Regions from separate parts of the Oryzibacillus soli genome, predicted to be linked through region 1. Evidence: riboswitches for the same ligand, from Rfam matches in the RefSeq annotation. Region 1 holds a riboswitch; each other region holds the start of a gene.
What was found. Region 1 has a riboswitch for cobalamin ahead of nrdI (class Ib ribonucleoside-diphosphate reductase assembly flavoprotein NrdI). Riboswitches for the same ligand answer to the same signal wherever they lie in the genome.
Positions count from the first base shown of each region.

Region 2: it holds a riboswitch for cobalamin, as region 1 does, so the genes downstream of both, ACSEXW_RS26565 (cobyrinic acid a,c-diamide synthase CobB) here and nrdI (class Ib ribonucleoside-diphosphate reductase assembly flavoprotein NrdI) in region 1, are expected to answer to the same signal.
Region 3: it holds a riboswitch for cobalamin, as region 1 does, so the genes downstream of both, metE (5-methyltetrahydropteroyltriglutamate--homocysteine S-methyltransferase) here and nrdI (class Ib ribonucleoside-diphosphate reductase assembly flavoprotein NrdI) in region 1, are expected to answer to the same signal.
Region 4: it holds a riboswitch for cobalamin, as region 1 does, so the genes downstream of both, ACSEXW_RS12930 (ABC transporter substrate-binding protein) here and nrdI (class Ib ribonucleoside-diphosphate reductase assembly flavoprotein NrdI) in region 1, are expected to answer to the same signal.

Region 1 is NZ_JBPPGJ010000006.1:153,584-161,103, forward strand. Features, by position in the region: gene ACSEXW_RS10095 (HPr family phosphocarrier protein) at 107-349, shown strand; gene ACSEXW_RS10100 (bifunctional 3-deoxy-7-phosphoheptulonate synthase/chorismate mutase) at 620-1,696, opposite strand; cobalamin riboswitch at 2,201-2,406, shown strand; gene nrdI (class Ib ribonucleoside-diphosphate reductase assembly flavoprotein NrdI) at 2,573-2,932, shown strand; gene nrdE (class 1b ribonucleoside-diphosphate reductase subunit alpha) at 2,919-5,003, shown strand; gene nrdF (class 1b ribonucleoside-diphosphate reductase subunit beta) at 5,043-6,008, shown strand; gene ACSEXW_RS10120 (winged helix-turn-helix domain-containing protein) at 6,005-6,415, opposite strand; gene ACSEXW_RS10125 (Ig-like domain-containing protein) at 6,531-7,520, opposite strand, start outside.
Region 2 is NZ_JBPPGJ010000029.1:41,060-48,579, reverse strand. Features, by position in the region: gene ACSEXW_RS26575 (hypothetical protein) at 136-612, shown strand; gene ACSEXW_RS26570 (4Fe-4S binding protein) at 609-1,988, shown strand; cobalamin riboswitch at 2,136-2,333, shown strand; gene ACSEXW_RS26565 (cobyrinic acid a,c-diamide synthase CobB) at 2,445-3,896, shown strand; gene ACSEXW_RS26560 (cob(I)yrinic acid a,c-diamide adenosyltransferase) at 3,889-4,461, shown strand; gene ACSEXW_RS26555 (nitroreductase family protein) at 4,613-5,245, shown strand; gene ACSEXW_RS26550 (alginate lyase family protein) at 5,306-6,265, opposite strand; gene ACSEXW_RS26545 (glycoside hydrolase family 2 protein) at 6,293-7,520, opposite strand, start outside.
Region 3 is NZ_JBPPGJ010000037.1:91-7,610, forward strand. Features, by position in the region: gene metE (5-methyltetrahydropteroyltriglutamate--homocysteine S-methyltransferase) at 86-2,380, opposite strand; cobalamin riboswitch at 2,536-2,734, opposite strand; gene ACSEXW_RS27480 (hypothetical protein) at 2,898-3,062, shown strand; gene ACSEXW_RS27485 (YheC/YheD family protein) at 3,297-4,052, shown strand; gene ACSEXW_RS27490 (bile acid:sodium symporter family protein) at 4,147-5,157, shown strand; gene ACSEXW_RS27495 (LacI family DNA-binding transcriptional regulator) at 5,397-6,428, shown strand; gene ACSEXW_RS27500 (Gfo/Idh/MocA family protein) at 6,497-7,520, shown strand, end outside.
Region 4 is NZ_JBPPGJ010000008.1:198,077-205,596, forward strand. Features, by position in the region: gene ACSEXW_RS12900 (MFS transporter) at 1-303, shown strand, start outside; gene cysK (cysteine synthase A) at 365-1,285, shown strand; gene ACSEXW_RS12910 (hypothetical protein) at 1,487-1,780, shown strand; gene ACSEXW_RS12915 (Lrp/AsnC family transcriptional regulator) at 2,030-2,521, shown strand; gene ACSEXW_RS12920 (aminotransferase class I/II-fold pyridoxal phosphate-dependent enzyme) at 2,545-3,738, shown strand; gene ACSEXW_RS12925 (aspartyl-phosphate phosphatase Spo0E family protein) at 3,883-4,146, shown strand; cobalamin riboswitch at 4,282-4,477, shown strand; gene ACSEXW_RS12930 (ABC transporter substrate-binding protein) at 4,674-5,690, shown strand; gene ACSEXW_RS12935 (FecCD family ABC transporter permease) at 5,692-6,726, shown strand; gene ACSEXW_RS12940 (ABC transporter ATP-binding protein) at 6,731-7,520, shown strand, end outside.

The DNA.
Region 1 (7,520 bases):
CCGGCCCCATACTCCTGGTGCAAACGATGATCTATAATGATCGTAACTTCCACTATATAACGGAAGGAACCATAATCCGAACGGAATGAACCAAGGAGGGGCTTCTATGAGAGGAGTATCCACGAACGCCATTGTCGAAATCAACCAGACCGCCAGCCGTTTCCAATCCAGTGTTGTCATGAGGGTCGGGAACAGGTTTATCGACATGAAAAGTATGCTTGGTCTCAGCATGACTTTGCTTTATGAAGACGCTCACTTTCTGGAGGTGCACGGTCCAGACGAAGCGGATGCCAAGAAGGCGATGACAGAGGTTCTGGCGAAACACGGTGTGAAGGTAGAGATTAAGTAAGATTCCTCCCGACAGGTTGAAACAACACTTTCCTGCGCGGAGCAGCCTCGTCTCGTAAAAAGTAAAACAAAAGATACCTTTCCTCGGTAAAATGGAGGTACCACCCAACCATTTCCAAAGGAGAGGTTTCTTTTGTACATTTCTGAAAGTGGCCAACGGCGGCTCGGATTACACCGGATCCCCTGTACATCGACAACATCGTGTATACGCCGTAAACGATACATGCCCCGTCCCCTTCACCAACAGGGGGCGGGGCATTCACATTCCGCGCTACGCCTTGAACAAGCCGGAGGCCCGCACATCGGCGAAGAACTTCTCGAACTGCGGGATGTCGAGCTGCTGCTCGGCATCGGAGAGGGCCGTCGGCGGGTTCGGGTGCACCTCCACCATGATGCCGTCGGCGCCTGCCGCCAGAGCGGCCTTGGCGCAGGGGACGAGGATGTCCTTGCGCCCGGTGGAATGGCTCACGTCCACCAGGACCGGCAGGTGGCTCTCCTGCTTCAGGATCGGCACCGCCGAGATGTCCAGCGTGTTGCGAGTCCACTTCTCATAGGTGCGGATGCCCCGCTCGATCAGCATGACCTGCGAATTGCCGCGGGAGACGATGTACTCCGCCGCCAGCAGGAATTCCTCCATGGTGGCGGCCAGGCCCCGCTTCAGCAGCACCGGCGTATCCACTTCGCCCGCGGCCTTCAACAGCTCGAAGTTCTGCATGTTTCTTGCGCCGATCTGGATGATGTCGATATACTCCGTGGCCGGGCCGATATCGGCGGGATTCACGATCTCGCTGATGGTGATGAGCCCGAACTCGTCCGCCACCTCCTTCATCATCTTGAGCCCTTCCATCCCCAGGCCTTGGAAGTCATAAGGGGAGGAGCGGGGCTTGAAGGCGCCTCCCCGCATGACGCGGACGCCGGACCGGACCAGGGCAGCCGCTACGGTCCGCATCTGCTCCCAATTCTCCACCGAGCAGGGGCCGGCCACCAGCATCGACGAGCCTCCGCCGATGACGGCGTCCCGGACGGTGATGACCGTATCCTCGGCCTGCTTCTTCCGGCTGACCAGCAGATCCTTCTTGTGGTTCATCTTCTGCAGGTCCAGCGAAGCCTTGAAGATCTGCTTGAACAGGTGCCGAACCGCCGCATCGTCGAACGGACCCTTGTTCATCGCCACGAGCCGCTCCAGCATGTCATGCTCCCGGACAGGGTCAAACTTCGGAATGCCCTGCTTCTGCTTCAACGCTCCGATTTCTTGGGCCACCTGCCCGCGCTCCGAGATGAGCTCCAGGAGCTGTCCGTTCAGCGCGTCAAGCTTGCCCCGCAATTCCTCCAACTGACGGTTTTCCATCCTCCATCATTCCTCCTTGGTCCTAATCTTCCCAGATACAGCAAAAAAGGCCTCCCATCCCCAAAAGAAGGGACAGGAAGCCGTGGTACCACCCTCGTTCGAAAGGTGCGGCCGGAATTTCCGGATGTCCGCAGCACTTTCCTCGAATCATGATAACGGTATGAAACCGGCAGCCTCTAATGGGAGCATCAGCTCCGTTCAAGGCCCCACTTCGGAGTGAACTTCATCGGTTCGGTCCCTTAGGTCTGCTCTCAGTCTCCGGCAAACCTTCCCTGTCGGTCCCGCAGGTCCGATTACTCTCTCCTGCATGGTGTTTCGCGATATGGTTCCTATTTTTTGCCGATTATACGCTTCCCCTTCCGCAAAAAGCAAGAAGACGCTGGAACGCGTTCTGGCGTCTATGATGTGTCGAAATAAAGCGCTGAAGTCTATGAAATTGTTGAAAAGTTGTCAATTTCGCATTGACAGTTGCTAGATATCGTTGTAGTATTCAATGGTACCTACTACATATTGATTGGAACAGGTGCCTACCCCGGTATTGGACACAACCAGCCGGCGCAGGCTTAATAGGGAAGCCGGTGCAAAGCCGGTGCGGTCCCGCCACTGTAATGGAAGAATCCGCCACACGTATCCACTGGTCGTTCCGGCCGGGAAGGAGCGGCGGGTGATGACGCCAGAGCCAGGAGACCTGCCTGTTTCCATGGATGACACCTTCCCTACGGGAGATAGGGGCGTGTTCGATAGCGGCTTACCCGTTCCGGCCTGTATGGGCTGGGAATGGACGGACCCTGCTCTTCGTGCGTCTCTAGGACTCCCCATGGGAGCCGGGAGGCGCTTTTTTGGCCCCCAATGACCTGTTGAAAGGATTGAAGAGCCTTGCTCATCGCCTATGATTCCCGAACCGGCCATGTCGGTAAATTCGTAAAGAAGCTGAATCTGCCTGCCGTCCGCATCGATGAAGCCCTGGAGGTCGACGCCCCGTTCGTGCTGGTGACCTATACGACGGGGATGGGACAGGCTCCAGGGAAGGTGCTCCACTTCCTGCAGAAGAACCGGAACTACCTCCGGGGTGTGGCGGCCAGCGGCAACCGTAACTGGGGCGAGCACTTTGCCGGCAGTGCGGACCGGGTGTCCGAGCTCTTCGGCGTACCGGTGCTGTGCAAGTTCGAGCTGTCGGGTACGGAGCGGGATGTGGAGAGATTTCTGACGGAGGTGCGTGCGGTTGCGTCATATTGAACTGAACAACATGCTGATGATGAAGGATGCCGATGGCTTCTTCCGTTTGGATAAGGACCTAGAGGCGGTCGACGCCTTCATGGAGGAGACGGCGGGCCGGACGATGTCCTTCCCCGATACGGATGCGAAGGTCCGGTATATGATCGATCATCACTACTATGAGGACGTGTACGCCCTGTACAGTGCCGAGGAGGTAGCCAGCGTCTATGACCTTGCCCATGGCTACGGCTTCCGGTTCGCCTCCTATATGGCGGCGTCCAAGTTCTATACGGATTACGCCATGAAGAGCGACGACGGGAAGCTCTATCTGGAGCATTACCCTGACCGCGCCGCCATTACCGCCCTCTATCTGGGCCGTGGAGATGCGCAGCTGGCGCGGACCCTGGCTGCCTCCATCATGGAGCAGCGGCTGCAGCCGGCCACGCCCACCTTCCTGAATGCGGGGAAGAAGCGCCGGGGCGAGATGGTATCATGCTTCCTGCTCGAGATGGACGATTCCTTGAATTCCATCAATTACGTGCTGTCCACCTGCATGCAGCTGTCCAAGATCGGCGGCGGCGTGGCCGTCAACCTGTCCAAGCTACGCGGCAGGGGCGAGCCCATCAAGGGCGTCGAGGGGGCGGCCAAGGGCATCATGCCCGTGCTGAAGCTGATGGAGGATGCCTTCTCCTACGCGGACCAGATGGGACAGCGCAAGGGCTCCGGAGCGGCCTATTACAACATCTTCGGCTGGGATGTGCTGGAGTTCCTGGACAGCAAGAAGATCAACGCGGACGAGAAGTCGCGGTTGAAGACTCTGTCCATCGGCCTGATCGTGCCGGAGCAGTTCTACAAGCTGGCGGAGAAGAACGAGCCGCTGCATGTTTTTGCCCCGTACAGTGTGTGGAAGGCCTATGGCCAGCATCTGGACGACATGGATATCGACGAGATGTACGAGACCCTCTTGGCGGATCCCCGCGTCCGCAAGAAGGCGGTGATGGGCGCCCGGGAGATGCTGGTGAAGATCGCCGCCATTCAGCTGGAATCCGGCTATCCGTACATGATGAACCGGACCAATGCCAACCGGGGCCACGCCCTGAAGCGGCTGGGCAGCGTGAAGATGTCGAACCTGTGCACGGAGATCTTCCAGCTGCAGGAGACGTCGGAGATCGGCAACTACGGCGAGCCCGACCATATCCGGCGGGACATCAGCTGCAATCTGGCATCGCTGAACATCGTCCACGTCATGGAGAGCGGCAAGGTGCGGGAGTCCGTGCATGAAGGCATGCTGGCGCTGACGGCGGTCAGCGATATGACCCGGGTTCAGAATGCGCCGGGCGTGGTGAAGGCCAACCGGGAGCTGCACTCCGTCGGCCTGGGAGCCATGAACCTCCACGGCTACCTGACCAAGAACAAGATCGCGTATGAGAGCGAAGAGGCGAAGGATTTTGCCAAGACGTTCTTCATGATGATGAATTACTACTCGCTGGAGAAAAGTATGGAGATCGCCCGGGACCGGGGCGTCGTATTCGAGGGCTTCGAACGGTCCGACTATGCGAACGGCACCTACTTCGACCGGTATCTGGCCACGGATTACCGGCCGGCCTCGGCCAAGGTGCAGGAGCTGTTCCAAGGCATCCAGGTGCCGTCTCCGGAAGACTGGGCCCGTCTCAAGGAGCAGGTGGTCCGCCACGGGTTGTACCATGCGTACCGCCTGGCCATCGCGCCGACGCAGAGCATCTCGTACATCCAGAACTCCACCTCCAGCGTCATGCCCATCGTATCGCCCATCGAGACCCGGACTTACGCCAACTCGACGACCTATTATCCGATGCCGTATCTCAGCCGGGACAACTATTTCTATTACAAGTCGGCCTACCAGATGGATCAGTTCAAGGTGCTGGATCTGATCGCCGCCATCCAGGAGCATATCGACCAGGGCGTGTCCACGGTGCTTCATGTCAACAGCGACGTGACCACCCGGCAGCTGGCCCGATATTATATCTACGCCGCACGCATGGGGCTGAAGTCCCTCTACTATACCAGGACCAACCTGTTGACCTTGGAGGAATGCATCAGCTGCTCGGTGTAATGTAGGCCGAAGCAAGAGCGATTGGAGGAGAAGATCCGCATGGAAGCCATCAAAGCGGTAAATTGGAACCGGCCGGATGACGATTTCACCATCGAATTCTGGCATCAGAATATCATGCAGTTCTGGACGGATGACGAGATTCCCCTGTCCGACGACAAGATGTCGTGGCTGGCTCTGTCCGATGCGGAGCGGGAGCTCTACATGAAGGTGCTGGGCGGATTGACGCTGCTTGACACCGTGCAGGGCGGAGCCGGCATGCCGAAGATTCTGGAGTATACGGAGGGGCTTCAGCGCAAGGCCGTGCTGGGCTTCATGGGGATGATGGAGCAGATTCACGCCAAGTCCTACAGCAGCATCTTCACGACGCTGGCGACGAAGGAAGAGATCGACAAGGTGTTCGCTTGGGTGGAGGGACAGGAGAACCTGCAGTACAAGGCGGAGACCATCTCCCGGTATTACTACGGCATCAAGACCCGCAAGGATCTGTACCTGGCCATGGGAGCGTCGGTGCTTCTGGAGAGCTATCTGTTCTACAGCGGCTTCTTCTATCCGCTCTATCTGGCGGGGCAGGGGAAGATGACGAGCAGCGGGGAGATCATCGACCTGATTCTGCGGGATGAGAGCATCCATGGGCTCTACGTGGGAACGCTGGCCCAGGAGCTCTTCTCGCAGCTGACGGAGGCGGAGCAGACGGAGGCGCAGGAGGAGCTGCACAGCCTGTTCGCCCGGCTCCATGCCAACGAGGAGGCCTATACGGAGCTGCTCTACGCGGGCGTGGGCCTGGCGGACGAGGTGAAGGCCTTCCTCCGCTACAATGCGAACAAGGCCTGGATGAACTTGGGGCTGGACCCCCTGTTCCCGGACGAAGAGATCCACCCCGTAGTGCAGAATGGCCTTCGGACGGACACCAAGCAGCACGACTTCTTCTCCAAAAAAGGCAATGGCTACGTGCGTGCCATCCATGTGGAGCAGCTGACCGACGAGGATTTTGTGTTCGGGGACTAACGGTGAGCGAGCGAAGGCTCGGAGGCGGGGGCGGATACGGACTCCTGGGAGGAGCCGGAGGCGTGTTCGGAGGGAAAGCCGACGAATTCGTAGCCGACGCCCCACACGGTCTTGATGCAGGTCTTCAGGCTGCCCAGCTTGCTGCGGATGTTCTTGATATGGATGGTCAGCGACCCGGGGTCGAACAGCTGCCCGTCCTTCGCCAACAGACCGGCGAAGCGGGAGCGCTCCAGAACCTGGTTCTGATGCTCGGCAAGCTTCATGAAGATGCAGAATTCCTTCACGGTGAGCAGGAGGTCCCGGTCATCTGAGAACACCTGGAAGGACTGCCGGTTGAAGCGTAGCGGTCCAACCGCAAGCACATGGGATTGCTCGGCCGGATTCCATTCCATAGGGTTTGTTTCCATTTCGTTCCATTCCTTTCGTGAGAAAAGGGTCCTGCCGGGTTTGAACCGGCGGGACCTTTTTTTGAGTTCATTTTAGGCCGTTCGGACTGAAGCGGCCAGCGCGTCTTCAGGCACCCTACTGGACGATGACGGTGATGCTGACGGTTTTGCCCGCATACTTGGCCCGTATGGTTGCGGTGCCCTTGTATTCGGCGGTAATGAGGCCGTCCTTGACATCCGCCACGCTGACCTTCGAGCTGGACCATTCGGCGGGGACGTTCACGATCGCCTCCGAGCCGTCCGCATAGGTGGCGGTCAGGGTAACGTTCTTGCTTTCACCGGCCTTCATGACGATCCGGTGGGTGTTCGTTTGCAGATATTTCAGCTTGTTCACCTCTACGGGAAGCGAGGCCGATTTGCCGCCGAATTTGGCGGTGATCGTCGACTTGCCGGTGTCTGCGCCGGTGATGGTGCCCCCGATTACATCGGCGGCCTTCACGCTGGAGGAGCTCCATTCCGCGTCGTCCGTCACGTCGCGGGAGGTTCCATCGGAAAAGTAAGCCGTGACGGTGATCGAAGCGGATTGTCCGGTCTTCAGCAGTACGCTCTTCTGGCTAAGGACAAGCTTCGAGGGACTGTCCGATTCGACGGCGACGGTGACGGTTTTGCCCCCATACTTGGCCGTGATGGTGGCCTTGCCTTGCGCGTAGGTTGTCACCAGGCCGGAGGCCACATCGGCAACGGCCGGCGCAGAGCTGGTCCAGACGGCCTTGGCCGTTACGTCCTGCGTGTTCCCGGCTTGATCCACCATGGTCAAGACAAGCTGGCTGGAGTCATCCTTCTTCAGCACCAGCTTCCGCTTGTCCACCGTCAGCGTCTTGGCCAGCTCCACCTCAACGGAGAGGGTGGCTGTGTAATCGCCGTAGGCGGCGGTTACCGTAGCTTTGCCGGAGGCGACGGCCGTAACCAGACCGTCCTCTGCGAGAGCGACCTCGGCGTTGGAGGAGGTCCATTCGGCATCCTCAGTCACATCCTGGACCGAGCCGTCCTTGAAGGTGGCGGTAGCCTGTACCTGGGAGAACTGTCCGTCCTGGAGGATGACGGTCTTGGTGCTGACGGCCAGCTT
Region 2 (7,520 bases), on a different contig from region 1:
ATTTGGGGCGTGAAGGTTTTGTGAACAATCGCGGTTTAACGGGATTCCGATCGAGGATGTCCATCGATCCACATCGTTTCTCCATACTTTCTTCCTAGAATAGAGCCAGTAGCATCGAGAAGAAAGGAAGATCGGATGATGAAAAAAATCGCCATCGCCGCGGGATTGGCCGGTGTGGTCCTCTTCGCCGGCACCGCATGGGCAGACGAAGCCAAGAAGGACGAGCATGCCGGTCATGGAACCACACAGGTTCAACCGGCAGCCAAGCAAGAGGCCGTGAAGAGTCCGGTTCCGAGCCCGGCGCCGGCACCCGCTGCCGATGCCCACGCGGCCCACAATATGACAACGGAGGAGCACAGCAAGATGTCTACGCCTGCGGAGCAGCACGCCACATCGTCAACGGATGCGCATGCCTCCCATGGTTCGACCGGCAGCGCCACCTCCAATGGGACGCACGAAAGCTCAAGCACCGGCGGCCACGGGAGCCATGAGAACGTGGTGGAAACCCCGCCCAACCTGCCGGTTCTATATGCCTTCGGCGCAGTTAACGCCGCATTCATCCTGATTGGAATCTGGAACAAGCGGTTCCGGAAGAAGGAGGGGCTAGCATGAGCACACCGGTACGCAGCACTTCGCAATCCCCTGATGTCTCCGCCGCCGGCAAGCGGTACAATCTGTTGGACGTTCCTGCTATCCGGGCCTTCGTGCGCAGCAGATGGTACCCGGGTATTTTCCAGTGGGCGGCTATGGTCGTCTTCTCCGTCATTGTCTACGAACTGGCGGCCGGCACGATGAACCCGAGCCGGAACTTCGGTACCTCCTTAACCTGGGTGCTCTGGTGGCCCGCTATCCCGGTGATCTTCCTGGTGCTGGGCCGATTCTGGTGCGCCGTCTGTCCCTTCGGAAAGATCAGCGACATCGTCCGGAAGCTGGTCGGCTCCGAGAGACCCATGCCAGCCTTCCTGAAGAAATACGGGATCTGGCTGATCGATCTGTTCTTCATTCTGATCACCTGGTCCGACCACATCTGGGGAATCGTCGAGTCCCCTCGCGGTTCCGGATACCTGCTGCTTCTCTTGACCACGATGGTGGTGGGAACGTCGGTATTCTACGAACGGCGGACCTTCTGCAAAACGCTGTGCTTCCTGGGCGGCCTGGCCGGGAATTATTCCCGGTCCGGCATGCTGGAGCTCCGGGGCACTCCGGACATCTGCAAAACGTGCAAGACCCAGTCCTGCTACAAGGGCAACGAGAAGGCGGAAGGATGTCCGATGTTCGAGTTCCCCCGAACCATGGAAAGCAGCGCGGACTGCAATCTGTGCGGCAACTGCGTGAAGACCTGTCCGAACAATTCGATCCGGATCTCCCCCCGCAAGCCGACGGCTGAGCTGTGGGGCATCAAGAAGCCGAAGGCCGAGCATGCGTTTCTGGCTGCGGTCATCATGGGGATCGTCTTCGTACAGAATATCACCATGCTGGAGATCTGGGACCGCATCCTGACCGGCATCAGCAAGGTCACCCAGACCACGAACTACAACGTGAATTTCACCGTGGCTTTCGTTCTCTCCATGATGCTCCCGATCGCCATGCTGTGGGTCACCGCCCGCTTAACGGCCGGCTCGAAGAGCGCGGAGAAGGTCCGGGAGAACTTCGTCCGGTTCGGCTACGCCATTATCCCGCTGGACCTGGCTGGCCATCTGGCGCACAACCTGTTCCATGCCTTCACAGAGGGCAAGGCGATCTGGTTCAATACCGTGAGCCTGTTCGGTTACCAGCTCTCCGGAGACCTGAGTTTGGCATCCGCCGGAACCGTCCAATGGCTTCAATATCTTGTCGTTGTGCTCGGTACCGTGGGCTCGGCTTATACGGTCTATCGGATCGGCCAACGGGCATCGTGGCGGAAGCTGCTTCCGTATTACGTTCTGATGGCGGTCCTGGCCGTGATCAACCTCTATCTGTTCTCGCTGCCGATGATGCATCGGGTATAAGATCAAGCTTCCTGAAAAAATGGAGACTCCGTGATGATTCACGGGGTCTTCGTTTTGGTGATGGAGCGGAAACTATCAGAGGACGAAGCAGCCGGGTTCAATAGACGAATCCATAGACATATGGTATATTGAGAATTATTTTCTATACCGTAAGCTTCGGGAACGGGTGTCGGGTGTTCACAGCCCGACTTAATAGGGAAACCGGTGAAAATCCGGTACGGTCGCGCCACTGTAAGCGGGGAGCCGCTCCAAATTAGCCACTGCTTCATGGAACATGAAGCGGGAAGGCGGGAGATCAGGTGAAGAGCCGCAAGTCAGGAGACCTGCCCGTTCTTCGCTCACCTCATATCCTACGCGTCATAGGGTGGTGTAAGTGGATTCGATACGCGTAGGCATCTCCCGGCGGAGATGCTTATTTGTGCGTGCTGGGGCTTCAGAAGGAGGGATCGGAACGGCATGATATCCGAGATAGGGGGCGGAATCCCCCGCTTGGTGATAGCGGGCACCGGGAGCGGTGCCGGCAAAACGACCGTCACCATCGGTCTGATGGCGGCCTTGAAACGCCGCGGGCTGGCGGTGCAAGGCTTCAAATGCGGCCCGGACTACATCGATCCGAGCTATCACACTGCAGTCACCGGCAGAATCTCCCGGAATCTGGACACCTGGATGACGACTCTGGACGTGATGAGGGAGATCTTCCTGCGAGGATCCAGAGAAGCGGACATTTCCGTGATCGAAGGGGTTATGGGCATGTTCGACGGGAAGGATCCGTTGGCCAATACCGGATCGACGGCGGAGATCGCCGAGCTGTTGGCCGCACCGGTGCTGTTGGTCGTAAACGCCTCCAGCATCGGCCGGACAGCGGCCGCCATGGTGCTGGGCTTCCGCGAGCTGGCGGGTCCGGGCCGGATCGCCGGCGTTATAGCCAACCAATGCGGCAGTGAAGCCCACTTCCGCCTCGTCCAAGCCGCCGTCGAGCAAGTATGCGGCATCCCGGTGGTTGGCTGGCTGGGCAGAGAAGAGGGGCTCCAGGTGCCGGAGCGGCATCTGGGACTGGTACCTGCCATCGAACGGGGAGAGCTGGAGCCGTTCTTCGAGCGGGCGGCGGATGCGGTGGAGCAGGGTGTGGATCTGGACGCGCTGCTGGAGCTGGCCCGCCGGGTCCCGCCCCTGCCTTGGCCGGAGAAGTGGGTGTTCTCCACGCCTGCCGGCGGAACGGATCAAGCGGACGTGAATCCTCAGACGGAGGATTCGCTCACCATCGCCGTAGCCATGGATGCGGCGTTCAACTTTTATTACCCTGAGAATCTGGAGCTGTTGGAAGAGCTGGGAGCCCGTATCCAACCGTTCAGCCCCTTAGCCGGGGAGCCGGTACCGCCGGAAGCGGATGGCGTCTATATCGGAGGCGGCTTCCCCGAGGAATTTGCGGAGCAGCTGGCGCAGGCCGGACATGTGGGCCGGGATCTGAAGGCCCGGGCCGAGGTGGGACTGCCGATATTCGCCGAATGCGGGGGATATATGTATCTGAGCCGCTCCATTACGGACCAGTCCGGCCGGACGTTCCCGATGGCGGGCATCATTCCCGCAGAGGTGCGGATGCAGTCCAAGCTCTCGTCCTTCGGCTATCGGGAGGTAACGGGGCTCCGGGACGGCGTGCTCCTGGCCGAGGGGGATACGATCCGGGGACACGAGTATCATTATTCCACCTTGACTCCCGATTCGGAGATCTACCCTCACGCTTACGATACCAAAGGACTGCGCGGAGCCGGCCAAGACGGCTATGCTACCGATACCTTAACGGCGGGATATACCCACGTGCACTTCGCCTCGAATCCGGAAGCCGCCAAGCGGCTGGTTGCGAGATGTGCAGCGTACAGGAGAAGAAGAGGAGGAAGCGGACATGAGTGAGACGGAACAGACGGCACCGGACAAGAGAAGCAAAAGGAAGGGCTATACCCTGGTCTACACAGGGGATGGCAAAGGGAAAACCACCGCAGCCGTCGGGCTGGCCGTTCGTGCGGCGGGCCGGGGCTATAAGGTGCTGATTCTTCAGTATATCAAATCACCGAAGCGCAGCTATGGGGAACAGCTGATCCTGACCCAGATCGGAATTGACGTCCGGCAGCTGGGAGTCGGCTTCACGTGGACTAAGACACCGGAGGAGCACCGCAGCGCGCTTCGGGAGGCTTGGGCGATGACCCGGGAGGAAGTGATGAACGGCGATTGGGATATGGTGATCTTGGATGAGATCCACAATGCGCTGGCAATCGACCGATTCCCGGTTGACGACGTTCTCCCGTTGGAGGGAGTCTTGGAGCTGATCCGCAGCAGGCCTCGGCACCTGCATCTCGTGCTGACCGGTCGGGGCGCCAAGCCGGAGGTGATCGCCGCGGCGGATCTAGTGTCGGAGGTCGTGGCGGTGAAGCATTATTACGAGGAAGGCATAACTGCTATGCCGGGGTTGGAGTTCTGACCGTTTCACCGTTCCGAGTAACCCTGGGATCAGATATTTTTTGGAAAAAATATGGCGTTCCTGTTGACAGACGGAGCGCTTCTTTTTATACTGTAACTATTAAAGAAACAGTAATTAAATCTATAACAGTTGATGAATGGAGGAAACTCATATGACTCAAAAAGTTCAATCGGATTTCTTCACCCTTATTCGGGAGCGCCAATCCATCCGCAGCTATGATCCGTCCGTCCGCATTCCTGCCGAAGAGCTGAAGGAGATGCTGGCCGAAGCAGCCCTGGCACCGTCCTCGTCCAATCTCCAGCCCTGGCGGTTCCTGGTTGTCGATGACCCGGCCGTGAAGGAGAAGCTGCTTCCGATCGCCAATAACCAGAAGCAAGTGGTGGACTCCGCCGCCACCGTCATCCTGCTCGGAGACACAGAGGCCTACAAGCAAGCGGACAAAATCTACGATCTTGCCGTTGAAGCCGGCATGCCCAAGGAAGCCCGCGACAGCTACGTTCCCCGGATGAAGGAAGCCTACCGTTCCATGCCTCCGGAAGTCGCACGCGGCGTCGCTCTCGTGGACGGCGGATTGGTGGCCATGCAGCTGATGCTGGTTGCCAAGGCTCACGGGTACGATACGGTTCCGATGGGCGGCTTCTCCGCTGAGAAGCTGATCGAGGAGTTCAAGATCCCCTCCAACCTGGTGCCGGTGATGCTGATTTCCATCGGTAAGGCTCTGAACCCGGGCTTCCCGAAAGCGCGTCTGCCGGTGGAGGATGTCACCTACTGGAACCACCTGTAATTCAATAACCGCACGTTAAAAAAGGCCTTTCCGACATCGATCGGAAGGGCCTTTTTGCGATCAAAATTGAAGCTCCGGGTAATTCCAGGCGTAGGAATGGAAAAAGCCGGTGTTCCGGTTCCGGTTGCCGATTACAGGGCGGTGGGGGGCAACGAACCGTTCATAGTCGGGCTCATCATAAATCATCGACATGGCTTCGAACAAATCCACCGGCCACGTGTCGGACGCGAACGGCTCCGGAAGGCTCTGGTCCTTCTCATAGGGCCATTCCGAGGAGTGCTCAACGGCATAATAGAATAAGGTGTCCAGCGCTTTCTTCAGGCTTTTGCCGCCTGGGGAGGTCCAGTGGAACAAGTCCTCGCCCGTTACGTCCCGGATGAGCTTCGCGGCGGCGGTGGCAGGAGCCAAGGCGAAGTAATGATACCAGATCGCCTTGTTGCCCCGCATGGTCTCTTCAGGAATCAGTCCATCCGGCGATAGGGAGGAGTCGATATGCTCCTTCAGTTGAACAGCCGTTTCCTCGAACCGGGCATAGTCGCCCGTCAACCGAAACAAGGCCAATCGGGCATACAGGCTCCAGTTCCACCAGTTGTTCCGGATCGGAATACTCTCCCATTCCGGCAGGCACACCCGGGTCATCCAGCCGGTGAACCGGTCTTGATCCTCCCGGGTCCAGCCGGGATAAGCTTGAAGCCATCCCGCGGCTTGAAGCAGTCCGGCTCCCAGATAAGCGGAAACCAGGGGGCCGTCATGGCCCGCAATGGACTGATTAACGGACGCCCAGGCATGGAGCAGCTCCTTGGCTTTGTCCGCATAGGCGGAACGTCCGGTCCAGCGGTAAGCCAGTGCCGTGGTATAGGCGGTCTGCACATCCGCTTCCATCAACCGCTTGGCCGCCGTATGGCCGGCTGTATCCCAATAATACCCGGGGATCTCCCACACGGGCAGGGCGTGGTTCACTGCCGTCAGGTTGGCGTCCGCCGCTTGGAGCAGCTGTTGGAGTGTTTTGGATTCGGTCATCGGGTGCTTATCCTCCTTCGCAAGCCGCTATTTGGGCTCCACTTCATCAATGGTCAGTTTATATTGCAGGTTGCGCATGTAAGTGCCGTCTGCATTCCGGAACACCATCCGGAACCGAATCTCCTCGTCTGCGCCTTGGAGAATCGCGATCAGACGGTTCAGCCCAGGCTTCAGGGTGATGCGCTTCTCCGGATTGGGAACCACCGTGCCGTTCATATAAATCTCATAGGCTGCATTCGTGCTCACATGAAGCTGCCCGATCCGCCCTTCCAGGTTGGATGTGCCATCGTCCGGCTCATGCAGGTGAACGAAGCAGCTCAGGAACCACCGGTCCTTCATGGGCTCCCGAATGACGAAGGAGCCGTCCGTGGGGCTGCGTTCCTTCTTCAGCATCCAGCCGTACAGTCCTTCCCCCAGATTGTTCAGGGAAAACTCCGGATCGATGTAATAGGCTTTCATCGCTTCCGCATCCATATAGGGCCGACAGGGGAGGGCCATGATCTTTTCCACCGCCCACTGGGCGTCGCCCTTGGACTTGGACAGAAGTCCGTCGTCGAAGACCGCCCCCAGATTGGCCAATAACCGGGTATAGAGACGAATAGACTTGTCGCTGTCCGGGTCGGGCAAGAGCTGGGACAACACGATAAGTCCCTGACCCGCTTCGGCTTGCAGCATGAAGCTGCCCGCAGGCTGCGCCTTGTCCCGGTTCAGCTCCACCAATGCCACCCTGCTGTACTCGTCCGTATACTGTCCGACGTAATAATCCTTCCAGGCCGTGCCCTCCACGCTTGCACACCACACCGCCGCGCCGGGGATCTCCAGGCTGTAGGCGGCCAGCGGCCGGTTCACCACCTCGCGTGGAGACAAGAAGACCTTGTCGAAGCCGAACAGGTCCACCGGGCTGAACCCTCGTATTGCTGGAGCTTCGGAGACCATCTCCAGATGATAGGTCTCATGCTCCCGGATCATCGCCGGCCGGTTCAGCAGCGCGATCAGCCCGCTCTCTTGACCGGGTACTGCCGGAAGAATCACGACCTTACCGCCGCTCTGTGCATAGGCCTGAATCGCCGAGGCAGACACCGGGTCCGCCAGCAGGCCCGGATCAACCACAAGGAGACCATACGATTCCGGCCGAAGGGATCGGAGATCCGGAAGCAGATCGAACTTCAAGCCTAGGGAGCGAAGGAAAGGCACCGTCCCGCTCCCGGCTCCTACGAATACTCCGGTCCGGACCGAGGCGATATCGGCTGCGCCC
Region 3 (7,520 bases), on a different contig from region 1:
CCACATGAAGGTCACTTTTTTCAAAGTGTCCTTCTTGTGGGTCACAGTTCAGTCAGGGGGTGGACTTTTTCTGCTGAAGAGGTGGTTAGGATGGAGTGGACGCGGCGTATTTCTCACGTGCCAACCGTGCCGCTTCAACCATATTGTGTAGCGCGGCGACGGTTTCATTCTGGCCTCTCGTCTTCAGCCCGCAGTCCGGATTAATCCAGAACAGCTTCGGATCCAGGACATGAAGGACGCGGTCGATCATACCGGCCATCTCCTCCACGTGTGGAACTCGCGGACTGTGAATATCATAGACCCCAAGGCCAATCCCCAGGTTATAAGTGTTCGTCTCGAAGCTATGGATCAATTCGCCATGACTGCGGGAGGTCTCAATCGAGATGACGTCCGCGTCCATATCCACGATGGAATCGATCATGTCGTGAAACTCGCAGTAGCACATATGAGTATGGATTTGTGTCGCTTCCTGTACGGGGGAGGTTGTCATGCGGAAGGCTCTAACCGCCCAGGAGAGATAGTGCTGATGCTCCTCCTCCTTCAAGGGAAGTCCTTCGCGAACCGCAGGCTCATCGACTTGAATCATCCCGATGCCCGCTTGTTCCAATGCCAGAACCTCCTGACGGAGTGCGTAGGCCAATTGGTAGGCGACCTGCTCTCGTGGGATATCCTCGCGGACGAACGACCAATTCAGAATCGTGATCGGGCCTGTCAGCATTCCTTTGACCGGACGATCGGTCTGCGACTGGGCATAGACGGTCTCCGAAACCGTCATATCGCCTCTAGAAGCAACGTCGCCGTATATGATCGGCGGTTTTACGCAGCGGGAGCCATAGGATTGCACCCATCCGTTTTGAGTGAACACGAAGCCATCCAGCTTCTCCCCGAAAAATTCGACCATGTCGGTCCGTTCGAATTCGCCGTGTACGAGAACATCCAGACCAAGCTCTTCCTGAAGCTTCATCCAAGTATCGATCTGTTCGTGAATGAATGCCGTATATTGGTCCTTCGTCCATTCGCCCTTACGCCATAACTGGCGCGCCTTGCGGACATCAGAGGTTTGGGGGAAGCTTCCGATGGTCGTTGTAGGGAACAAGGGCAGCTTCCATTTTGCCTGCTGTGCAATACGGCGCACCTCGAACGGCTTGCTTCGCTTAGGATCCTGTGCCGTCATCAAGGCTACCGCTTCCTGGACATCGATGCGATTGCGGGAAGGGGACTGCTTCAATCGGTCAAGCGCCTCGGCCGCTGTCATCAATTCCTCGGCAACCGCTGGTTTGCCTTCTGTAACCGCCCTTCTCAGAAGGACCAGTTCGTCAAGCTTTTCATCTGCGAAGGCAAGGGCCCCCTTGATCTCGTAGGGTATCTTCGTCTCACGCTCGGTGGATACCGGCACATGAAGGAAGCTGCAGGAGGATTGCAGGATCAAGCGCTCTGCCGGAACCGCTTGCTGCAATTCATCGAGCAGGGCCAGCTTATCATCAAGATTAGCACGCCAGATCCCCCTTCCGTTGATCACGCCTGCGCCAAGAATTTTGTCGCTAGGAAATCCATGCTCCCTAAGGGAAGAGAGGTTCCCGTCGAGACCGTGTACGAAATCGAGCCCGATGCCTTTTACGGGAAGAGTAATGAGATCCCTGTAGTTCTCAACCGATTCAAAATATGTCTGCAGCATGATGTTAAGGGACGGGACGGCTTCAGCCAGGTTCGCATAGATTCGTTTCAGCCGCTGTATATCCTCAGCTGTCAACCTGACAACGGCAATCGGTTCGTCCATTTGTACCCACTGAACGCCTTCAGCGGCAAGCTCCTGCAGCATTTGGACGTAGAGCGGAATCAGACGATCCAGCCACAAGTCCGTCTCATGGGCCGTATAACCTTTGGCGAGCTTCAGGAAGGTAAGAGGGCCTAGAACGACAGGCTTGCCTTCAAGGCCTAGCTTCGTCTTCGCTTCACGGTAGGCTTGCAGGGGGCGGTTCTCTGTCAGTACCGGATTGGCATCGTGCAGCTCCGGAACAATGTAATGGTAGTTGGTATTGAACCACTTGGTCATTTCGCTGGCCGTGGCATCCTTCGTGCCGCGCGCCATTCCGTAATAGACGGATAGCGGGACGGGACCGTCCTTATGCCGGAACCGGTCAGGTATAAGGCCGAACATGACGGCCGTATCCAGTACATGATCGTAGTAGCTGAAATCGTTAACCGGGATCAGGTCGATTCCTTTGTCCTGCAGTTTACGCAAATGACCGAGACGGATGTCCTGGAGCTTGAGATGCAGCTCCGTCTCCTCGATTTTCCCGGACCAGAATGCTTCCAGCGCTTTTTTCCACTCCCGGTCGAAACCAATTCTTGGGTAACCTAGAATACTGCATAGGGCCATAGTATGATTCTCCTCGTATCGTTCATAATCGTAACCAACCGCTTACTTCCGAAAATCAAAAAGGCGTCTCTCCCCTAAAAAGCATAGGGAAAGACGCCCTCATAATCGCGCATTATGACGGTCCATCTAACACCTCCCTATCTCCCGTAGGTACGGCAGTGCTGTCAGAATAGGCAGGTCTCCTGGCTCCAGAATCATCATCAAGCGTAGCCTTCCCAATCCGAAGATCAGTGGCGTCATTCACGCTGACTCCTCTGTTACAGTGGCGGGACCGCGTCGGTTTTTCACCGAACTTCCCTTTTAAGCTCTGATCCGGTTCTAATTGGACAGAGCACCTAATCCCAATATGGAATAATTCCAATATGGATAATCATACATTCAAACGTAAAAATATGCAATACTTCCAAAGTGCCGAAGCGGAACAACGGATCTTTTTGTCCAAGAAATGTTCACTTCCGTTAGGTCGGAGCGCGTGGGTGCGTTACATATATTGATGGGGAAAGGACGGAGAACCGACATGTCAAAAGGCAAGCTGATTCTATTCTGCGCCGCAGGCCTGATCCTAACGTGGATGGCCGGATGCGCCGGCCGCAACTCCGGCAGGGAGACCCGGCTGCCTCCGGCACCGGCGGAGACCGTGGCCCCAACCCTACAAGAGCGGACCGCCCCGATGGCGGCCTAAACGGTCCATCCGGCGTCATCAGCACGTGATTCCCACATATGCATTCCTTGAGTGCCCCTTGGCAGTATGCCAGGGGGCTTATTGCCGATTGCCTGTTCGCCCTCGCCAATCCGGTACGGCCGGCATAGGATAAGATGTCTCGCAGGATTGCCAAGGGAGAAGGCCTCCGCGGCGGTGCACGCTCCTGGCGGCGGATTCCTGCCCATCAAGCCGGAACAAGAAAGGGAGAGGTACATGCAGCGGTTTGTCCACAGCAAGTGGAAGAAAACGCAGACCCTCGGTGCGGACTCGAAAATCAAAGGTCATATTCCTCACACGGAGAGATTGACCCAAGATACGCTGGGAGCCATGCTGTCCCATTATGGAATGGTGTACGTCAAGCCGGACCGGGGAACGTTCGGCAATGGGGTCATGCGGGTGGAGTTGACGGAGGGGATCTACAAATATCAATCCGGCACCGTAATCCGGACCTTCTCGGACCTGAACGGGCTGTATCAGGATCTGGTGAAGGCGACCAAGGGACGAACCTACCTCGTCCAGAAGGGCATCCATCTTCTGAAGCATGGCGGCCGCCGGTTCGACATCCGGGTCATGGTTCAGAAAACGCCGAACGGCTCATGGGAAGCGACGGGGATGATCGGCCGGGTGGCCCATCCGCGCAAGATCGTCACCAACTTCCATAACGGAGGGACGCTGAAGCCCGTTTCCGTGCTGATGGGGTCTTATCTCGATCGCGCCAGACGGGACCGGTTCCGCGGCGGGCTGAAGCAGCTGGGAGTCCGGGTCGCCCGGAAGCTGGAGGCCCGTTATCCCGGAATCAAGGAGATCGGCCTGGACATTGCCGTTGACCATTCGTTCAAGCCTTGGATTCTGGAGGTCAACACCTGCCCGGACCCGTATATTTTCAAAGCGCTGAAGGATAAAAGCGTCTTCCGGAAAGTCATCCGTTACGCCCGGGCCTACGGCCGGATTCAAATGTCCAAAAAATAATCACGCTTCTCGAGCCCGCCTTGAGGTATAGTAGTCCTATACGAACTAGACCCGAAACGATACGCTGTTGGGTGGAATCGAGGGATAACAAAAGATGAAAGCTGCTTATGCCTTTAACCGCTTTATTGAGAAGTGGATGCCGTTCGTCACGCCATGCAGCCTGCTGCTTGGCGTCTTCCTTTCCGTATGGCTGAAGCCGGCGGCCTTCCTGGTTCCGTGGATCTTCGCCTTCATGACCTTCTCGGGGAGCCTCGGCTCCGGCTTCAAGGATCTGAAGAAAGTGCTGCTGCACCCGGCGCCGCTGTTGGTGTGTCTCTTCATTCTGCACGTGTGGATGCCTCTATTGTCCTTCGGTGCAGGCTCGCTGTTCTTCCACGGGGACGCCTATACGATTACCGGCCTGGCGCTGGCGTTCATCATCCCCACCGGGATCGTCAGCTTCATGTGGGTCTCCTTATATCAAGGCAACATCGCGCTGACCCTGTCGATCATCCTGCTGGATACGTTCCTCTCCCCCTTCGTAGTCCCGTATACGCTGCATTTGCTGGTGGGTGCAAACGTGAACATCGATACTTGGGGCATGATGAAGGGGCTTCTGTGGATGGTAGTGCTGCCTTCGCTGGCCGGTATGGCGCTGAACCATTGGACCCGCGGACAGGTCAAAAGCACCTGGGGCCCCAAGCTGGCCCCCTTCAGCAAGCTGGGGCTCATCTCCGTCGTCTCCATCAATGCATCTGTGGTGGCGCCGTACTTCACCACCTTCTCCTGGAAGTCCGTCGGGATCGCCCTGACGGTGCTGGGGGTGGCGGCTACCGGTTACTTCTGGGGCTGGCTGGCCTCCCGGAGGATGAAGGCGGAGCTCGGCGTCACCGTGGCCATGACATTCAACAGCGGCATGCGCAACATCAGCGCGGGCACGGTGCTGGCCGCGACCTATTTTGCCCCGGCGGTGGTGTTCCCCGTCATGGTCGGCACCTTGTTCCAGCAGATTCTGGCCTCCACCTATGCCTATATGCTGAACCGGAAGTACGGTCTCGGACCGGGGGCGGAGAAGAAGGAAGCCCCAGGTGTTCCGCTTTCGGAGGGGCGTCGGGCGGCGGGTTAAGCCGCTGGCTGACCCCGCTCAGCCGGATAGGACCGGAACGGATTGGACCGAACAGAGCACATAGCACGAGCAAGAAAGCCGGAATTCCGATGTAAGCGTCGGAAACCGGCTTTTTTGGCTTGAGAGGGCGGCCAGGAGGGAGAAATCCCGGTTGACAGCAGATGGAATAAATCGGATAATGTACGCGTGTACATTCATCAAAATGATCAGGCATCAAGGTGCAGGGAAGGAGGGCGCGAATGGTTTCCCGCAGAGAAGTAGCGGAGCGGGCCGGCGTGTCGGAGGCGACGGTGTCCCGTGTGTTGAACGGGGTGGGACCCATGAAGGAGGAGACCCGGAGGAAGGTGCTGGAGGCTGCGGCGGAGCTGGGCTACCAGCCGAGTGCGATAGCCCGGAGCTTCGCCCGGGGCAAGAGCGGCAACCTGGGGGTAGTGCTGCCCTCGGTGCCGAAGGTGCATCTGTTCTCCACCTATTATTTCTCCGAAATTCTGAGCGGCATTGGGGAAGCGGTGCAGCGGATGGGCTACGGCCTGCTGCTTCTCTTCCGTTCCCCCGAGGAGGAGATGGATTACATCTCCCATTACCGGACCCAGAAGGTGGACGCCCTCGTCATCCTAGGCGCCAGCGACCTGCCGCACGAGCGGGAGGCGCTTCGCAAGCTGGACCGGGAAGGGCTGCCCTTCTGCATCGTGAACCAGCACTACCCGGAGGAGCGGTTCTACGAGGTGGACGCGGATCACGAGGAAGGCAGCTACCAGGCGGTCCGGCATCTGCTCTCGCTGGGCGCGGAGCGGATCGGGTTCATCAACGGCGGCGCCCACTATTCCAACAGCCGGGACCGGCTGGAGGGATACCGGCGGGCGCTCCGGGAGGCGGGGCGAACCCCAGATCCGGCGCTTATGGCCGAGGGCAATTACAGCCGGCGCAGCGGCCTGTCCGCAGCGGAGCGGCTGCGGGACCGGCTCGGGCAGCTGGACGCCGTCTTCGCCGCCAATGACCGGATGGCCATCGGCTTCATGCAGGGTATCCGCAGCTTCGGCGTGGTGCCCGGCCGGGATATCCGGGTGGCCGGGTATGACGATTCGGATGGCGCCAGCCTGACGGATCCGCCTCTGACCACTGTTCATGTCCCCTTCTATGAGATGGGGAGACGGGCGGCCGAACGAGTGCTGGAGCTGGCGGAGAAGGGACCGCCGAACGATGAGGCGGGAGGGCATGAGCGCGAGGTTCTGGCGACCCGGTTGGTGGTTCGCCAGTCCAGCGGGACGTAAGGAAGCGGGATCGGGCCGCTTCGGCGGTTCCGGCCGGCAAGGAACGATATCGAGAAGGAAGGTGCCGAATGAAGAGCGTGAACGTAGGAATGATCGGATATAAGTTCATGGGAAAAGCGCACAGCCACGCTTATAAGGATCTGCCGATGTTCTTCCCGGCGGCGCCCAGGCCGGTCATGAAGGCCTTATGCGGCCGGGATGAAGCGGGGGTGTCCAAGGCGGCCGTCCAGTTCGGCTGGGAGAGCTATGAGACCGACTACCGGAAGCTGCTGGAGCGTGATGATATCGATCTGGTCGATATCAACGCCCCGAGCAACGCCCACAAGGACATTGTCCTTGCGGCCGCGAAGGCCGGCAAGCATATTTTCTGCGAGAAGCCGTTGGCGCTGACGCTGGCCGATTCCCGCGAGATGCTGGAGGCGGTGGAGCAGGCCGGAGTCACCCATATGGTGGGCTTCAATTACCGGTTCGCACCGGCTGTCCGGCTGGCAAAGAAGCTGGTGGAGGAAGGCCGGCTGGGCAGGATCCATCATTTCCGGGCCTGGTTCCTGCAGGACTGGATCGTGGATCCGGACTTCCCCTTGGTCTGGCGGCTGCAGAAGGAGATTGCCGGCTCCGGCTCCCACGGGGATCTAGGCGCCCATCTCATCGACTTGGCTCACTACCTTGTCGGCGATATGGAAGAGGTCATCGGCATGAGCGAGACCTTCGTACGGGAACGCCCCGCGGCCGATTCCATGACCGGCTTGAGCGCCAAGGGCAGCAAGGATGCGCCGAAGGCTCCCGTGACGGTGGATGACGCCACGCTGTTCCTGGCCCGGTTCAAGAACGGAGCACTGGGCAGCTTCGAGGCCACCCGGTTCGCCCCTGGGCACCGGTGTACCAATTCCTTCGAGATAAACGGAAGCCAGGGCAGCGTAAAGTTTGATTTTGAACGGATGAATGAGCTGATGGTGTACTTCACGGACGATGCGCCCGACGTGCAGGGCTTCCGGAGGGTGCTGGCGACGGACGCGGCCCATGCCTACATGGACGCCTGGTGGCCGGCGGGTCATACCATCGGCTATGAGCATACCTTCATTCACGAGGTGC
Region 4 (7,520 bases), on a different contig from region 1:
ATCGGCACGGCGTTGTTCATTCCGTTCTATACGGTCCCCCTGACCTCCTCGGCCTTCGACCTGATCGGCAGGGACAAGGAAAGCTCCGGCCGCCGGGAGGAATTCATCATCCTCCGTGAGCTGGGTCTCAATGCGGGCCGACTGCTGGGTACGATGGCTTTCATTCTGGTGGTGATCTATACGCCGACGCCGTTGTCCATCAATGTGCTGCTGTTGGCTATCGGCAGTTCGCCGCTCCTGGTGTGGCTCATCATGAAGGAGCTGCTGTCGGTCCGTGCTGCCTCCACGGGCCGTTCGGGTTGACAGAAGGTCGAAGCCCGGGGGACAATGTGGGAAAACCGGGCAGGCGGAGGGAATGGCGGATATGGCAAGAATGGTGAATAGCATTACGGCGCTCATCGGGGATACGCCGGCGGTCCGATTGAACCGGCTGACCCAGACCGGGGCTGCGGAGGTACTGGTGAAGCTGGAATCCTTCAACCCGAGCGGCAGCGTGAAGGACAGGGCCGCCTGGAATATGATCCGCGAAGCGGAGGAGGCCGGCCGGCTGCGGCCGGGAGGGACCATCATCGAGCCTACCAGCGGCAACACGGGCATTGGCCTGGCCATGAACGCAGCGGCCAAGGGCTACCGCGCCATCCTGGTCATGCCGGATAATATGACCAAGGAGAGGGTTCAGCTGCTCCGCGCTTATGGGGCGGAGGTGGTGCTGACTCCCGCCGCGGAACGGATGCCGGGGGCCGTACGGCAAGCGGAGAAGCTGGCGGAGAGCATACCCGGCAGCTACATTCCCCAGCAGTTCGAGAATGCTGCCAACCCCGACGTACACCGCTTCACCACAGCGGAGGAAATCCTGCAGCAGACCGGAGGCCGCCTCGATGCCTTCGTGGCAACGGCGGGAACGGGCGGCACGATTACCGGCACGGTCGAGGAGCTGAAGCGCCGCATCCTGGGTCTTCGGGTCGTGGTCGTCGAGCCGCAGGGCTCTCCGGTGCTGTCCGGCGGTCAGCCGGGTCCACACAAGCTGGTCGGCACCAGCCCCGGCTTCATCCCGGCCATCCTGAACACGGGCGTCTATGACGAGATCGTCCAGGTGTCAGATGGGGACGCCCTGGATACCGTCAGACGCCTTGCGGCCCAAGAGGGGATACTCGTAGGTCCCTCTGCAGGAGCCTCGGTATGGGCTGCGCTTCGGGAAGCGGAGCGGCTGGGCCCTGACAAGCGGGTGTTATGCATCGCCCCTGATACGGGCGAACGTTATTTGAGTATGGGCTTATTCGATTGAAGCAGATCCCCTTGGCCTTGGCTAAGGGGATTATTTTTGGCGTTCGCCCATACCGATACACAGGCGGCTGCTTATAATAGCTCCTGGGGATGATGAACATGCAGAGGGATGGAATGAGATTTTTTTGAGAATTCACTTGCATAAAAATTCAGCATCCTGTATATTTATATACAGAGAAACGAATTGAAGGTGATGAGGGAAATGAAGATTGCTCTGCAAGTCGGAGCTCCCGAACCGGAACAGCTGAATGCCTTTATGCAGTCTTATGCGGAGACGGAGTTTGCATCCGACATCGGGCAGGCCGTGGAGGCCGGCAGTGTCATCGCCGCTTACGACAGCGGCCGCTTGGTTGGCATCGGCAGCCGGGTTACGGCTCCGGACCAGCATGCCGCCCTGAAGGTCATTCTGGCCCCGGGCTATGAGCGCCGCGGAATCCGCGACCACATGGCGAAGCTCCTATTGCCGAAGAACGAACGGCTGCATACCGCGGGCTGACGCGGAGTATGCGGTCACCACAGGGTTGTTTTACGGTTTTTCGTCAAATTGAGGAACGAACGGCCGAATTATAGAAAGGTCCCATCCGATCATTTGCCAACTTGAGGAGCGAATGGTCAAGGGTGGGATTTTTTCTTTGCTTCATGGGAGTTTACGGTGTATAGTGATAATAATTCTTTTCAGCCCCGGTCCGCCCGGGGCGTGGGAATCCGGAAGATTCCGGGATTACTCTTCTAGGAGGACATGATCATGACTGAACTGAAAGCGAAGGTTCTCGATATCCTGAAGGAGGATGCGCGGAGAACGCCCGACTTGATCGCCACCATGCTGGATGCGGCGCGGGAGGAGGTTGAGCGAGCCATCGCGGAGCTGGAAGCGGACAAAGTGATCATTAAATATGCGCCTATCGTCAACTGGAGCAAGGTGGAGGACGACAAGGTCACCGCCCTGATCGAGGTTCAGATTACACCCGAACGAGGCCGCGGCTTCGACGCCATCGCCGAGCGGATCTATCTGTTCCCTGAGGTGAAGTCCGTATATCTGATGTCCGGCGCTTACGATCTCCTGGTGGAAGTGGAAGGCCGCACCCTGAAAGAGGTGGCCCTGTTCGTCTCGCAGCGCTTGTCTTCCATTGATCGCGTACTCTCGACCAAAACCCATTTTATCTTGAAAAAATATAAGCAGGACGGCGTCGTGTTCGAAGACCATGAGGACGATAACCGGCTCGTCATTGCTCCCTAAACCCAAGCGGAGGATGATCCCGTATGACGACGAAACGCCAATCGATGCAGGACTATTTGACTCCCTTGGTACGGGCTATTCCGCCCTCGGGGATCCGGAAGTTTTTTGACTTGGTCAGCGCAAGCAAGGATTCGAGCATCATCTCCCTGGGGGTGGGCGAACCGGATTTCGTCACGCCTTGGCATGTCCGGGAGGCTTGCGTCTATTCCTTGGAACGCGGCAAGACCCAATATACGTCCAATGCCGGCCTGCTCGAGCTTCGGGAGGCCATTGCCGAATATCTGCATGGCAGCTTCAAGGTCAGCTACGAGCCCTCCAATGAAATGATTGTGACCGTTGGAGGCAGCGAAGCCATCGACCTGGCCCTCCGGGCCTTGATCAATCCGGGGGATGAGATTCTGATTCCCGAGCCCTGCTATGTATCCTACAGCCCCATCACCTCCATTGGCGGGGGCATTCCCGTAGGGATCGAGACCTTCGCCAAGGACGGCTTCAAGCTGACCGCGGAGAGCCTGAAGGCCAAGATCACGCCTCGCTCCAAGGTTCTGATCCTCTGCTATCCGAGCAACCCGACCGGCGGGGTTATGACCTACGAAGACATGCTGCCGATCGCCCGTCTGGTCGAGGAGCATGATCTCCTCGTCATCTCCGACGAGATCTATGCCGAGCTATCTTACGGGATCAAGCATACCAGCTTCGCCAGCCTGCCCGGGATGAAGGACCGCACGCTGCTAGTCAGCGGCTTCTCCAAGGCCTTCGCCATGACCGGCTGGAGGATGGGTTATATCTGCGGACACCGGGAGCTGATCGCCGCCATGCTGAAGATCCATCAGTATACGGTCATGTGTGCTCCCATCATGAGCCAGGTGGCTGCCTTGGAGGCGCTTCGGAACGGGATGGAGGAGAAGGACCGGATGGTGGACTCCTACAACCAGAGGCGCAGGCTGGTGGTCAAGGGCTTCCGCGACATGGGACTGGAGTGCCATGAACCCCAGGGAGCGTTCTACGCCTTTCCGAGCATAGCCGGAACCGGGCTCACGTCCGAGGAATTCGCCCAGCGGCTGCTGCTTGAGGCGAAGGTGGCTGCCGTTCCGGGGCACGTATTCGGTTTGGGCGGGGAGGGCTTCCTGCGATGCACCTATGCCAATTCGATCGCCCAGCTGATCGAAGCGCTGGATCGGATCGATAAGTTCCTGAGGCGGCTGGAGCGGGGCTGAAGGAGCAGGTCCATTGTCCTGCGCAAGACCCCCAAATTCTTGAAATCTAGTAAAATCCGCTTTCTTTTTCAAATAAAAACTGGTATCCTTATGTTAGGGGATTGTAAACATTCTAACCAGGGAATTCTTAAAGGAGGGATATAAATGGCGTTTGCTGAATACGTATGCCGGTCTTATCGTGGTAGCATGTTGGTTCGCGATCCTAACCATAGCACCAAATGGGCTTACCGACTATCTAGTAAACCTTCGCCATCCGCCTCCCTGGAAGAAGAAATTTACAGCCTTCGCAAGAAGATGGAGCAATTGGCTTTGAAGGAGCAGTGCTTGACCGCGCCCAAGGTAGTGGAAATCAGCACGATTCTCGATAAGAAGCTGAACGAATATATGGGAATTTTTCAGAGAGCCTGACCCCGCACGGGGAAGGCTCTTTTCATGTTCTTCCTCCCACCGTATGACGAACGTTATCTAAAATAGTTCTTGTAATTCCCATCGGATATGCCTATAATGTGCTCTTAGAGATTCGCGCTTGAATGAGAACCGAATAGCAGATTCCCGCCGATGGGTCCTTCGCGCTTCACGCGCAAGGTTAAAAGGGAAGCCGGTGTGAAACCGGCACGGTCCCGCCACTGTGAATCGGGGACGACCTCGTAAGGCCACTGTTCCGCATGCAGCCGGAATGGGAAGGCGAGGCACGTCTGAACCCGTAAGTCAGGAGACCTGCCCATCCGAGTGTAGCTGACGAAATCCTTCGAGGAAAAGGATCAGGCTGATCACGGAGTCCGACCGGACGTGAGACGAACGTCGAACGCCGGAACGCACCCCTTTCTGATTTGCTGTGCCCTCCCGCCTCGCAAGAGGCCGGAGGGTTCTTTCGTTTGGGTCTTGTTCGAGGCATTCAGGCTCATCTCATACATACGTACGAGGGAGAGATTCGGATGAGCAACAACATGTGGCGGAAAAAGGCGGCTGTCACGGCAGCGGCAGCACTAACCCTGTCCCTGGCCCTGGCGGGCTGCGGCGGCAAGGACACCAATTCGGCATCTCCTTCGGCAGCGGCAACCGCAACGGTTCAGCCCGCGGCCACGGCGGCTGTCCAGGCAACGCCCCCCGCGGCGACCCAGGCGGCTTCGAAGACGGTGTATCCGCTGAAGCTGAAGGATGCGACCGGCGTGGAGATCACCTTCGACAAAGCGCCTGAGAAGATCGTCACCCTGGCCCCGAGCGAGACGGAGTCCGTATACGCGGCGGGAGCGGGAGCCAAGATCGTGGCCGTGGACAAGTGGAGCGACTATCCGGCGGAAGCCAAGAGCAAGGCGCAGATCGGCGATCTGAATTCCAACATGGAAGCGGTGGTGGCGGCAGGGTCCGATGTGGTCTTCGCCAGCGCCGGTGTGAATAAGAAGGCGGTGGAGGCGCTTCGGGCCTTGAACGTCAAGGTGTTCGCAAGCGATCCGAAGACGCTCCAGCAGGCGATCGACCGGGTGGAGCTGTTCGGCCAGATCCTGAACACCCAAGCGGAAGCCAAGAAAGCCGCTGACGAGATGCGCGCGGATCTGAAGAAAGTGACCGATGCCGTGAAGAACGCACCGAAGAAACGGGTGTACATCGAATTCAGCCCGGGCTGGACCGTAGGCTCCGGCGAGTTCATGGACGAGATCGTCACCCTGGCGGGAGGCATCAACATCGGCGCAGACAAGAAGGGCTGGTACAAGATCGATCCGGAGGCCATCATCAAGGCCAATCCGGAGGTCATCGTCTATGCCAAGGGTGAAGCGGGCATGGGTTCCATCCTGGAGGAGATCAACAAGCGTCCGGGCTGGGATGCCATCGATGCCATGAAGAACAAGAAGCAGTATGCGGTGGATTCCAATCTGGTCAGCCGGGTCGGTCCGCGTGTCACCAAGGGACTGATCGAGGTGGCGAAGGCGATCCACCCGGATGAAGTGAAATAAGATGAACAGGCGACTGATCATATGGGGAGGAGGAGCGGCGGCGCTCCTTCTTTTCTCCATTATTGCGAGTTTGTCGTTGGGTTCGGCTAGACTGCCGCTCCTGGAGGTGTGGCGGATTCTCCTGCATAAGCTCCCCCTGCTGGGGAGTGTCGTCCATCCGGATTGGCCGCAGGCCAGCGAGAACATTATTATGAAGGTTCGCTTCTCCCGGGTGGTTCTGGCCGTCTTGGTCGGCGCTTCGCTGGGAGTGGCCGGTTCGGGCTTCCAGGGGGTGCTCCGGAACCCGCTGGCCGACCCTTACACGCTGGGCGTAGCCTCAGGCGCGTCCGTCGGGGCCGCCTTCATCATCCTGTTCGAGCTGCAGCATGCCGTGGGGCAGTTTACCGTGCCGCTGGTAGCTTTTGCAACGGGGACCTTGACGCTTGTGGCGGTCTTCCGGCTGTCCTCCCATGGCGGGAAGTCCAAGGTGGAAACGCTGATTCTGGCGGGGGTGGTCGTCAGCGCCTTCCTGGGCGCCGTCGTCTCATTTATGGTCAGTCTCTCCAACAAGGTAGTCAACGAGATCCTCTACTGGCTCATGGGAAGCCTGTCCATGCGGAACTGGGACTATTCGCTGGTGCTCCTGCCGTATTTTGTGTTCGGACTCTTGGTCATCTGGTGGCATGTGAGGGCCTTGAACCTCCTGACGCTGGGGGAAAAGCAGGCCGCTCATCTCGGCGTCGATCTGGAGCGGACCAAGTGGATCGTGCTGACCGTGTCCACTCTGCTGACTGCAGCGGCGGTGTCCGTATGCGGGGTCATCGGATTCGTCGGATTAGTGGTTCCCCATCTGGTGCGGCTGACGGTCGGACCGGATTACCGGCTTATCGTGCCGCTGTCCGCCCTAACTGGAGGGATCTATGTGCTGTGGTCCGATACGCTGGCCCGGCTCGTCCTGTCTCCGAAGGAGATCCCGCTCGGTGTGGTAACAGCACTCCTGGGCGCGCCATTCTTCGCTTATCTGCTGCGCAAGCGCAAATACCGGCAAGGGGGTTAATGCGATGATCGTCATGGAGAACGTGCAGAAGAGCTATGACGGCGTGCCGGTGCTCAAGCAGGTGAGCTGCTCCGTGCGCAAGGGCGAGATCTACGGGATCATCGGTCCCAATGGGAGCGGCAAATCCACCCTGCTGAAGATGATCTCCGGCACGGAGCGCCCGGATGCGGGGAGCGTGCGGGTGGACGGCAGGGAGGTGTCCGACTATGCCCGGCGGAAGCTGGCCCGCTTCATGGCGGTGCTGGAGCAGGAGGCACTGCCGCCGGTCGGCTTCACCGTGCGGGAGATTCTCGAGATGGGACGGTATCCCCATCAGGATTGGCTCGGGCGGGACCGGAGCGATGCCGAGGGGCTGCTGGCCGGGATCGTGGAGCGGCTGGGGCTGGCGGTGCTGGAGGAGCGGGCGGTGGACCAGTTGAGCGGAGGCGAACGCCAGCGTGCGGCGCTGGGCAAGGCCATGGCGCAGGAGCCGACGGTGCTGCTCCTCGACGAGCCCACGACCTACCTGGATATCGGCTACCAGCTCCAGATGATGGATTACGTGCGCAAGTGGAACCGGGAGTGCGGGCTGACAGTGGTGGCTGTGCTGCACGATCTGAACCTGGCCGCCTTGTACTGCGACCGGCTGCTGGTGCTGAAGGATGGGGAAGTCCAGGCCATCGGGATGCCCTGGGAGGTATTGAGCGAGGAGCTGGTGGAGCGGGTGTACGGCACCCGGCCCGTGGTGATGCCGCATCCGGCTGTCGGAGCGCCACAGCTGCTGCTGACTCCGGAAGAAAGCGAACCGATTCAGA